4 regions of the Novosphingobium sp. BL-52-GroH genome follow, and region 3 is predicted to be linked to each of the others. Evidence: riboswitches for the same ligand, from Rfam matches in the RefSeq annotation. Region 3 holds a riboswitch; each other region holds the start of a gene.
What was found. Region 3 has a riboswitch for cobalamin ahead of ACFFDA_RS04425 (CbtB-domain containing protein). Riboswitches for the same ligand answer to the same signal wherever they lie in the genome.
Positions count from the first base shown of each region.

Region 1 (2,194 bases), on a different replicon from region 3:
ATACGACCGCCGCAAGAGACGATGCCGTCGCCAGCACCCGCGCGGACCGAAAATTCCTCGTCATTTGATTCCCCCCGATAACTGATCTCAATAGTGAAGAAGATTGAATGATACAACATATCATTGATTGCGGATGGTGGCCGGCCGGGCGTCGGTATTCAAAACTTTGGCCTGTTTCCGTGTGGCTGCAGCCAGACGTGCGACCTTGCTCCGCCAGCGAAGGAGGCCCGTCACGAACAGGATGGCAGGGACCAAGCCGAGGAGAGCAACAATGACCCGTCCCGCGACGCCGAAGGCTTCGCCGCCATGCAAAGGATAGAGCCACAGCAATATGCCATCACTGATCGAGCCCCGCGGCGCGCGGTAGATCGCGAGCACGCGACCGTCATACTGATCGATCGAGACGCTGCTCTTAGGGAAGCGCCTGCTCGGCTCGCCGGGCTGCCAGAAGCGGACGATATACGCACCCTCGCTCTTGGCAGGCACCCTGATCCAGCGGACCTCGCCATCGGGCACTGCCGTACGGGCGATCGCCAGAGCGCGGTCAATGCCCATTCTGGGTCTGCCACGGGCCGAGCCGGAACTGGTGTCAGAGAGACGGGAGATGGGCGATACCGCCGCCAGCATCGGTCGCACATGCTTGGGCAGGCTCATCGCCACCGCCGTCAGAACGCTGATGAAAAGGAGGAGGAGGCTCGCAAGGCCGATCAGACGATGCGCGTCATAGAGCTTGCGCTGCCCTGTCCCGCTGGCCCGGAAGGAGAGACGGCTCCGCATGGACCGCCCCGATCGCCACCACAGGACACCGCCAAGGGCGAGCAGCACCATAATGGCAATCCCTGCAACGCCCATCACGCTCGCGCCGGTGCGCCCCATCAGCAGATGATAGTGCAGTTCATACAACCAGGTGGAGATGGTCTCCCCCCACTGCACGTCGCGCACGACACGCAGCGTTGCGGGGTCTATCGACACCATGCGCGGGCCATCCTTGCCGGGCAGTCTGCTCGTAATAATGCCGCCGCCGACAGGAAGCTCGATGTTCCAGTCTCCGGGCGCGGATGGAGCGACGTGGGTCAGGGTTCGGTAGACCGCCTCATAGCTCGCGGGCTGGACTCCGGGAGAAAGACGCAACTCGGCCAAGGCCGATCGCTCTATCTGCTGATGAAAGGTGAGATAGCTGCCGGTCAGCCCGCAGATGGTCAGCAGAAGGCCGACGCTGAGGCCAAGCCACAGGTGCAGCAAGGCCGTCGTGGACTGCCGCGCTTTCGCTGATCGCCTTGCCTTGCCCTGTTCCACCCGCACGCCTCCACCTGTCTCCCGCGCATCGAGGGGCGCGACAGCAGCCACAAGTTTCGAACGGTTAGGACCAGTCCCGGTAACGTACCGAAACAGTTACAGCGGAGGATGCCGGGCGCGAGGAGGCGACCGGCGGTTGCCCACCGCTGCGGACCCAGCCGCAACTCGTCGCTCAGACGGAGTACCGTGCCCTGACCATCCCCTGGACCAAAGCAAGAGCGACCACATCGCCGGCAGGTCTCCTGGCTCACGGGTCACAGCTTGATGTACGGCCTTCCCAGGTCTCGCAGGATTTTGCGTCCGACCCAGTGGCTGGCGACAAGGCAATTGCCCGCCGCACATGTACATCGCGCTCGCCGCTTACAGTTGCAGGGACAGCCTTGGCTTAGGGTGGAAGTCCACCCGCACCATGTTCCCTATTAAGCCTCTTTCGAGGCACCGACGCGATCATCGAAACCGGATTTGTCCCCGGCATCGTGTGTGCGCCGATATGCGAATCATTCTGGAACCGCAAGATGATTACGAAAACACCATAGGACATTCTGTCGCATGACTTTCGCCTCCCAGCCGGATAAGGGGCACCTCAATGCCATTTCCGCGCTTTGATCCGCGATCATCGCAGTCTCGCCTTGCTGATGGTGATGCTGGCGTTGTGCGCGAAGTTCGTGGTGCCGCAGGGTTACATGGTCGCATCGACCAGCACGAAATTCCTGACTGTGCAGCTCTGTTTTGACGGTATCGAACACCGCACGACCACCATCGCTATCCAGATGGACAGCAAGAGGCAGCCGGGAGGACACAACAAAGGTAGCTTGCCTGACGGAAAGTGCGCGTTCACCACCCTCGGTATGGGCGCGCTCGGCGGCGCTGATGCGCCATTGCTGGCGATGGCGCTCAC
Region 1 is NZ_CP171151.1:524,193-526,386, forward strand. Features, by position in the region: gene ACFFDA_RS12585 (TonB-dependent receptor) at 1-64, opposite strand, end outside; gene ACFFDA_RS12590 (PepSY-associated TM helix domain-containing protein) at 121-1,296, opposite strand; cobalamin riboswitch at 1,511-1,754, opposite strand; gene ACFFDA_RS12595 (hypothetical protein) at 1,926-2,194, shown strand, end outside.
Region 1: another riboswitch for cobalamin. It lies ahead of ACFFDA_RS12590 (PepSY-associated TM helix domain-containing protein); the one in region 3 lies ahead of ACFFDA_RS04425 (CbtB-domain containing protein).

Region 2 (2,194 bases), on a different replicon from region 3:
CCCGGGGCGATGCCCAGGCGGTCCACTGGCGCTGCGAAGGGCACCGGCGGCGGCAGGTGCAATGCCGCCTCGGGCAACAGCGCCGCAGCCCGCGCCAGCCGCGCATCGAGATCGTCGACTTCGCCCGCCTGCACCAGCCCGAGATGCCGTTCGGGCAGCGCCACGTCCGCCTCGCGCGGGAGCGCGCCGAGCCAGGTCACCGCTGCGGGCACGCTCTGTTCGAGCAGGTGCGCATGGCGCTCGCTGCCGACCCGGTTGGCGATCACCGCATGGAGGTCCAGCCCCGGCCGGTATGTCGCAAGCCCATGGACGAGCGCCCCGAACGTCTGCGCCATCGAGGAACCGTCGACCACCGCCAGCACCGGCAGGCCGAAGCGCTGCGCCAGGTCGGCGGCGCTGGGATCGCCGTCGAACAGTCCCATCACGCCCTCGACGAGGATCAGGTCCGCCTCGGCCGCCGCTTCGTGCAGCAGGGCACGACACTGATCCTCGCCGCACATGAACAGGTCGAGCTGGTGCACCGGCGCCCCGCTGGCCACTTCCAGGACCATCGGGTCGAGGAAGTCGGGGCCGCATTTGAACACGCGCACCCGCCGTCCCGCGTCACGGTGGCGGCGGGCGAGCGCGGCGGTGACCAGCGTCTTGCCTTGGCCGGAGGCGGGCGCGGCGACCAGCAGCGCAGGACAGTGCCTGGATGTTTCCTCGATCATGCACCGCCGCCTATGGAGCTTCGCCGATCCGCGCAAGCACCGGCCTCTTGCGCCCCGCCTCCGGGCAAGATAGTTGCCGCATCGCGCCAGGTTCCCCGCAAGGGGATCAAAAGGGAACTCGGGTGAAAGACCCGGGCTGCCCCTGCAACTGTAAGCGGCGAGCCATTCGGCCACTACGCCATTGGGACCCACGGTCCTGAGAAGGCGGCCGAACTGGCACCGACCCGCGAGCCAGGAGACCTGCCCGGCGCAGTCGTTCTTCGACCGGACAGGGTGCTCCGGCCGGACGAGGGTGCAATTCCTCGCGTGACGACACTCGGACTTCAGCGGCCTGCGGGCCGAGGAGGTCGATGTCGTCTGCCGAAGGAAGTGCCCGTGAATCCCCGATTGTTCGCCATAGTCGCGCTGTCTTCCACCGCCAGTTTCGGAACAAGGAGCTGCCTGTGATGCTCGAACCCGTCGTGCCCGGACCATCGGTCGTCGTGTGCAACACTTGCCGTCTCAGCACCGAAGCCCGCCAGGACGAGCAGGGCCGGCGCGGCGGCGCCTTGCTGGAAGACGCGATGCGCAGCGTCCAGGCCGCCGATCCGGCGCTGCAGGGCGTGGCGATCCAGGCCATGCCCTGCCTCTTCGCCTGTGCCCGCTCCTGCACCGTCCACATCCGCGCACCGGGCAAGGTCGGCTACGTGCTGGGCGATTTCACGCCCGACGCCGAGGCGGCCCGCGCGATCCTCCAATATGCCGCCGCCCATGCCGCCAGCGACGAGGGGCGCGTGCCCTTCCGCGAATGGCCGCAGGGCGTGAAAGGCCATTTCATCACCCGCACCCCGCCGGAAGGCTTCGTCTGTACATGATCCGTTTCGATGACCCCGCCGCCTTCGCCGCCGCCCTCGCCGCCCTGCCCGAGGCCGATGCCGCAGGCCGGGCGGCCGCGCTCGACCGCCAGTCGCGGCTGACCAAGCCGGCTGGCGCGCTCGGGCGGCTCGAGGACGTCGCCGTGTTCATGGCGGGTTGGCAGCGCACCGGGCGGCCCCGTGCGGACACGGTGCAGGCGGTCGTCTTCGCCGGCAATCACGGCGTCGCGGCACGGGGGGTAAGCGCCTATCCGCCCGAAGTCACCGTCCAGATGGTGGCCAATTTCCAGGCCGGCGGCGCCGCGATCAACGCCCTGACGCGAGCCTGCGCGGCGAACCTTTCGGTGGTCGCGCTCGATCTCGACCGGCCGACCGGCGACATAACCCGCGAGGCGGCGATGAGCGTGGAGGAATGCCTCGACGCCCTCAACCAGGGCGCAGCGGCGCTGCTCGACGATACCCAGCTTTTGCTCGTTGGCGAGATGGGCATCGGCAACACCACCCCCGCCGCTGCCCTCTGCGCACAGGCGCAGGGTGGCGAGCCGGGCGACTGGATCGGGCGCGGCACCGGCGTCGACGAGGCGGGGCTGCTGCGCAAGGCGGCAGCGGTCGAGGCGGCACTGGCGCTGC
Region 2 is NZ_CP171152.1:2,121,603-2,123,796, reverse strand. Features, by position in the region: gene ACFFDA_RS22885 (cobyrinate a,c-diamide synthase) at 1-710, opposite strand, end outside; cobalamin riboswitch at 782-973, shown strand; gene ACFFDA_RS22880 (DUF1636 domain-containing protein) at 1,157-1,564, shown strand; gene cobT (nicotinate-nucleotide--dimethylbenzimidazole phosphoribosyltransferase) at 1,561-2,194, shown strand, end outside.
Region 2: another riboswitch for cobalamin. It lies ahead of ACFFDA_RS22880 (DUF1636 domain-containing protein); the one in region 3 lies ahead of ACFFDA_RS04425 (CbtB-domain containing protein).

Region 3 (2,194 bases):
GTACACGCATACTCCTGCCAGGATGGGCATGCGCAAGGTGACCGATCATCGAGCCCTAGGCCAGCGATTATCGCTCCTGCCCGCACGGCCCGGGGCGCGCCCGGACCGGCCTGCCGACAGGGAGCGGATTTCAGCGCGCGGGCGAAGCACCCTGTCGCTTGAGCACGGTCTCCGCCCATAGCCCGAAGGCGATGCCGATCGTCGCCCACAGGAGGAATTGCGTGCCGATGGAGGCGACGCGGAAATTCCACAGCAGCGTCGCCGGAAAATCGGCCGGAACTTCGTCCACGGTGGGCAGCAGGAACTGCCCCAGGCCGACGATCGCGCAATAGCTGCCGACCGCCAGCAGCGTCGCATCGAACCCGCGCCCGGACCGCGCCGCAAGGACCGCGCGCACCTTGCCGGCGATCACCGCCGCGCCCAGCGAGAGGACGATCATCGCGAAGTAGGCCGCCGTGCGCAGGCCAACCGTCTCGTGCTTACCCACCGCGGGCGGCGTCTGCGGATACTTGATGGCCGGCACGACGACCACCAGCAGGAACACCAGCCCCGCCATCAGCAGCGCCAGGCTGCGCGGCCCGGCCGCGCCGAAGCGGCCATAGCCATAGGCGAAGACCAGCGCGAAGATGCCGCCTACCGCCGCACCGTAGAGCGCCATGGCGGTCAACAGCCCGGCGCCCTTCTGCGTCGAGCGGCTGACGAGTTCCTCCTCCGGCTCGGCAGCGGGCGCTGGCCCGCTCATATGATGTGCCGCGTGCGATTGCTCGACACCGATGGCAAGGTCGATCTGCGGTTCGGCGAAGGCGCGCGCGAAGAGCGTGGCGAGCAGGGCCGCGAGAATGCCGGCCAGCATTCCGCGCCACAACAGGTCCCTGGTCATCGCCGGATCAGTGGCAGGGGAAGCCGAGAAGATGGCGTCCGTCGTGGACGAACTCGTGCACGTACATGCCCTGGAACAGCGCGAAGGCGCCCTGCTCGGTGCTGACGAAGTAGAGGAAGATGAGCGCCAGCAACGTGCCGAGCACGGCCCAGGGGGCGATGTCCTCGACCGGGATGGCGGTGCCACCCTGTACGGGAATGAAACTGTCGTCGAACAGGGCTGCAGACTTGGACATGTCACGCTCCTTCAGGGGATTTCGCGTCCCGGGGATACAAATTCCAGGGTGAAGGTCTGGCTCTCGACGGCGAACGTCGATTACAGTGGCGCGACCGCGCCGGATTTTCACCGGCTTCCCCATCCTGAAAGTCCCGGCCACTTAGGGCCCGATCGGCCATCCGGTCAATGCCGAGTTGGCAACGCTTTTGGAGGTTTCCCTGGCGACGACCCTGCTGCTGCTCTGCGCGGCCACGACACCGCTAAGCCGCAGCGGCGGTTTTCCCGGCCCCGACGACGCGCTCGACGAGCCTGGCCGACGCGCCGCGGCGGCGTGCGTCCTGCCGGTGCGATTCGCAGGCGATGTGCTGCACGCGCCCTCCCGCGCAGCTGCGGAAACTGCCGCCACCATGGGCCTTGCCGCCCGGATCGATCCCGCGCTGGCAGACATCGACCACGGGACATGGTCCGGCAGGTCTTTCGACGCGATCGCGTCAGCAGACACGGCCGCTCTGCCTGCCTGGCTTGCCGATCCCGTGCAGGGCACGCCCGACGGCGAGACCATGGCGCAAGTGCAGGCGCGCATCGGCCGCTGGCTCAACGCCATAGCCGCGGCGCCGGCAACGTCCTGCGCGATCACCCATGCGATGCCGATCCGCGCCGCGCTGGCCCACGCGCTGGACATTCCCCTTCCCGCCACTCTCGCCATCGACGTGGCGCCGCTCTCGCGGACGGTGCTGTCCTTCAACGGCAGGTGGCGGTTGCAGTCGCTAGGGCTCGATTGACCCTCTTGCGAACTGTCGCAACTGTCGATATCCGCCGCTCCGTCCGGGCAGGCTACACGAGCGAGCCCGGGCGAAATGATCGCGCCGGTGCCTCGAAAGAGGCTTAAAACGGGAACACGGTGAGGGATATCCGCGCAAGCGGACCTTTCGAATCCGAGGCTGTCCCTGCAACTGTAAGCGGCGAGCGCGATGTACATGTGCGGACGGGAAGACCCGGGCCGCCAGCCACTGGGCCGGACGCTGCGACATGCGAGGCCTGGGAAGGCCGTGCATCAAGCCATGACCCGCGAGCCAGGAGACCTGCCGGCGTCTGGTC
Region 3 is NZ_CP171149.1:1,028,028-1,030,221, reverse strand. Features, by position in the region: gene ACFFDA_RS04430 (CbtA family protein) at 131-880, opposite strand; gene ACFFDA_RS04425 (CbtB-domain containing protein) at 888-1,115, opposite strand; cobalamin riboswitch at 1,147-1,292, opposite strand; gene ACFFDA_RS04420 (histidine phosphatase family protein) at 1,291-1,878, shown strand; cobalamin riboswitch at 1,947-2,194, shown strand, end outside.

Region 4 (2,194 bases), on a different replicon from region 3:
GGTAGTAGAAGGCCGAGCCCGGGAAGCTGGCGCCGGCCTGCTCGAAGGGCATCGGCGAAACCGCGGTCTCGGGCGAGACGGCGTCGGCGATGGCGAAGCGCTCCCACCCGGACGGCTCGGCGAAGGCAGGCAAGGCGACCGCGGCGAGCGCGGTGACGCCGAGCGTCCAGCGGCGGCGCAGCTTGACCGGATGGTGCCGCCCGACCCCGCGCACGCGGCGGGCAAAGCGCCCCGAAAAGTCGCGCGGGCGCTCGAAGGTCTCGGTTTCCCGGAATGCACCCCGCAATCCGGCCCGGAATCCGGCGTCCGCCGTCGTAGCGGCTTCGGGTCCGGAAAGGGGGAGGGATGGGGGCACTCGAATCCTGATCCAAAGGGAGGCGCATGTCTGCACCCCCGGCCTTACCGTCTATTGCGAGTGGCGCATCCTGCCATTCGGCGTCGTCCCGTTGCGGTACAGGGTGGGCGTATAGGCTTAAGCGGTTAAGATTTGGCCCCATCGTCCCGGGCCGCGCCGGGATGGCGGATGCGCAAGCTTGCAAACCGCGCACCCTCGCCCTATCGGCGCGTCACGTCATGGGTGCCCGCAAAGCCGGGCCTAAGAGGGAAGCCGGCCGCGAATCCGGCGCTGTCCCCGCAACTGTGACCGGAGAGTCCGTCTCCACGCGCGCCACTGGCCGGATTTCCTTGCGAGGGATGGGGCTGGGAAGGCGGGGACGGGCGATGATCCGGGAGCCAGGAGACCTGCCCAGACGGTCGTTCCGCAGCCGGACGGGGTGTTCCGGGTGCAGCGAGCCCACGCGCCATGAGGAAGGGCGCAGGTGCCTCCGCCATGAACGGCGAAAACGTTCAAGGTTCGGAGGACATAGAATGAAGTACCTGTTTCTGATCGGCACCGCGCTGGCTGCGAGCACTCCTGCGATGGCGCAGGACGCGCCTTATGCCGATGAAGGCGTGATGCCGACCGCGACGCGGATCGAGCCCCTCGTCGTCACCGCCAACCGCACGCCCACCCCCATCACCCAGGTCGGCCAGTCGATCACCGTGGTCACCCGCGACGAGATCGAACGCACCCAGGCGACCACCGCGACCGACGTGCTGGCGCGCATCCCCGGCATCTCGGTGGTGCAGGCGGGTGGCTTCGGCCAGCCTTCCAGCGTGTTCGTGCGCGGCGCCGAGAACGCGCAGAGCCTCGTGCTGATCGACGGCGTGCGCATCAACGATCCGGGCGACGTCGGCGGCGGCTTCGACTTCGGCGCGCTGACCATCGGCCAGTTCGACCGCGTCGAGGAGGTGCGCGGGTCCTCGGGCGTCCTGTGGGGCAGCCGCGCGATCGGCGGCGTCATCAACTTCATCACCGAGCGCCCGACCGAGCAGTGGACCGCGCGCGCCCAGGCCGAATACGGCTGGCGCGACCGCAAGCAGGCGAGCGTCTCGGCCGCCGGCCTGATCGGTCCGGTCGGGCTGACGCTGGGCGGCAACTGGCTCAAGGGCGACGGCTTCTCCGCCTTCGACGAGCGGCGCGGCGCCACCGAGAAGGACGGCTTCGAGAGCAAGAGCGCCAACGCGCGCGCCGAGGTCGAATTGGCCGAGGGCCTGTCGGTCGATGCCGGCGGCTTCTACACCAAGGCGGACTACGACTACGACAACACCGGCGCCGATGCGCTCAACCTGGGCCGCAAGCGCGATACGCTGGGCTATGCCAACGTGCGCTACACCGGCCTCGACGACCGGCTGTCGGCGCGCGTGGGCTATGGCATCAACGACACCCGCCGCGTGTCGGACGACGCCGAGTACGGCCCCTACATCACCAACGGCCGCACCGAGCGCTTCGAAGGCCAGGTGAGCTTCGCCCCCGTCGAGATGGCCAGCGTCCAGCTTGGCGCCGAGACCGAGAAGCAGAAGTTCGACGACAACTACGGTTCCAGGGATTCGACCTCGCTCGACAGCTACTACGGCAACCTGACGCTGCGCCCGCTGACCGGGCTGACGCTGAACGGCGGCGTGCGCTACGACGACCACGAGGACTTCGGCCACAAGACCACGCTGGCCGCCAACGGCGCCTGGGTGATCGGCGAGGGCATCGACGCGCCCGTACTGCGCGCCAGCTACGGCGAGGGCTTCAAGGCGCCCTCGCTCTACCAGCTCTACCAGACCGGCACCTACTACGCGTTGAAGTCCGAAACCTCGAAGAGCT
Region 4 is NZ_CP171152.1:1,233,754-1,235,947, reverse strand. Features, by position in the region: gene ACFFDA_RS18435 (cell wall hydrolase) at 1-286, opposite strand, end outside; cobalamin riboswitch at 559-764, shown strand; gene ACFFDA_RS18430 (TonB-dependent receptor plug domain-containing protein) at 868-2,194, shown strand, end outside.
Region 4: another riboswitch for cobalamin. It lies ahead of ACFFDA_RS18430 (TonB-dependent receptor plug domain-containing protein); the one in region 3 lies ahead of ACFFDA_RS04425 (CbtB-domain containing protein).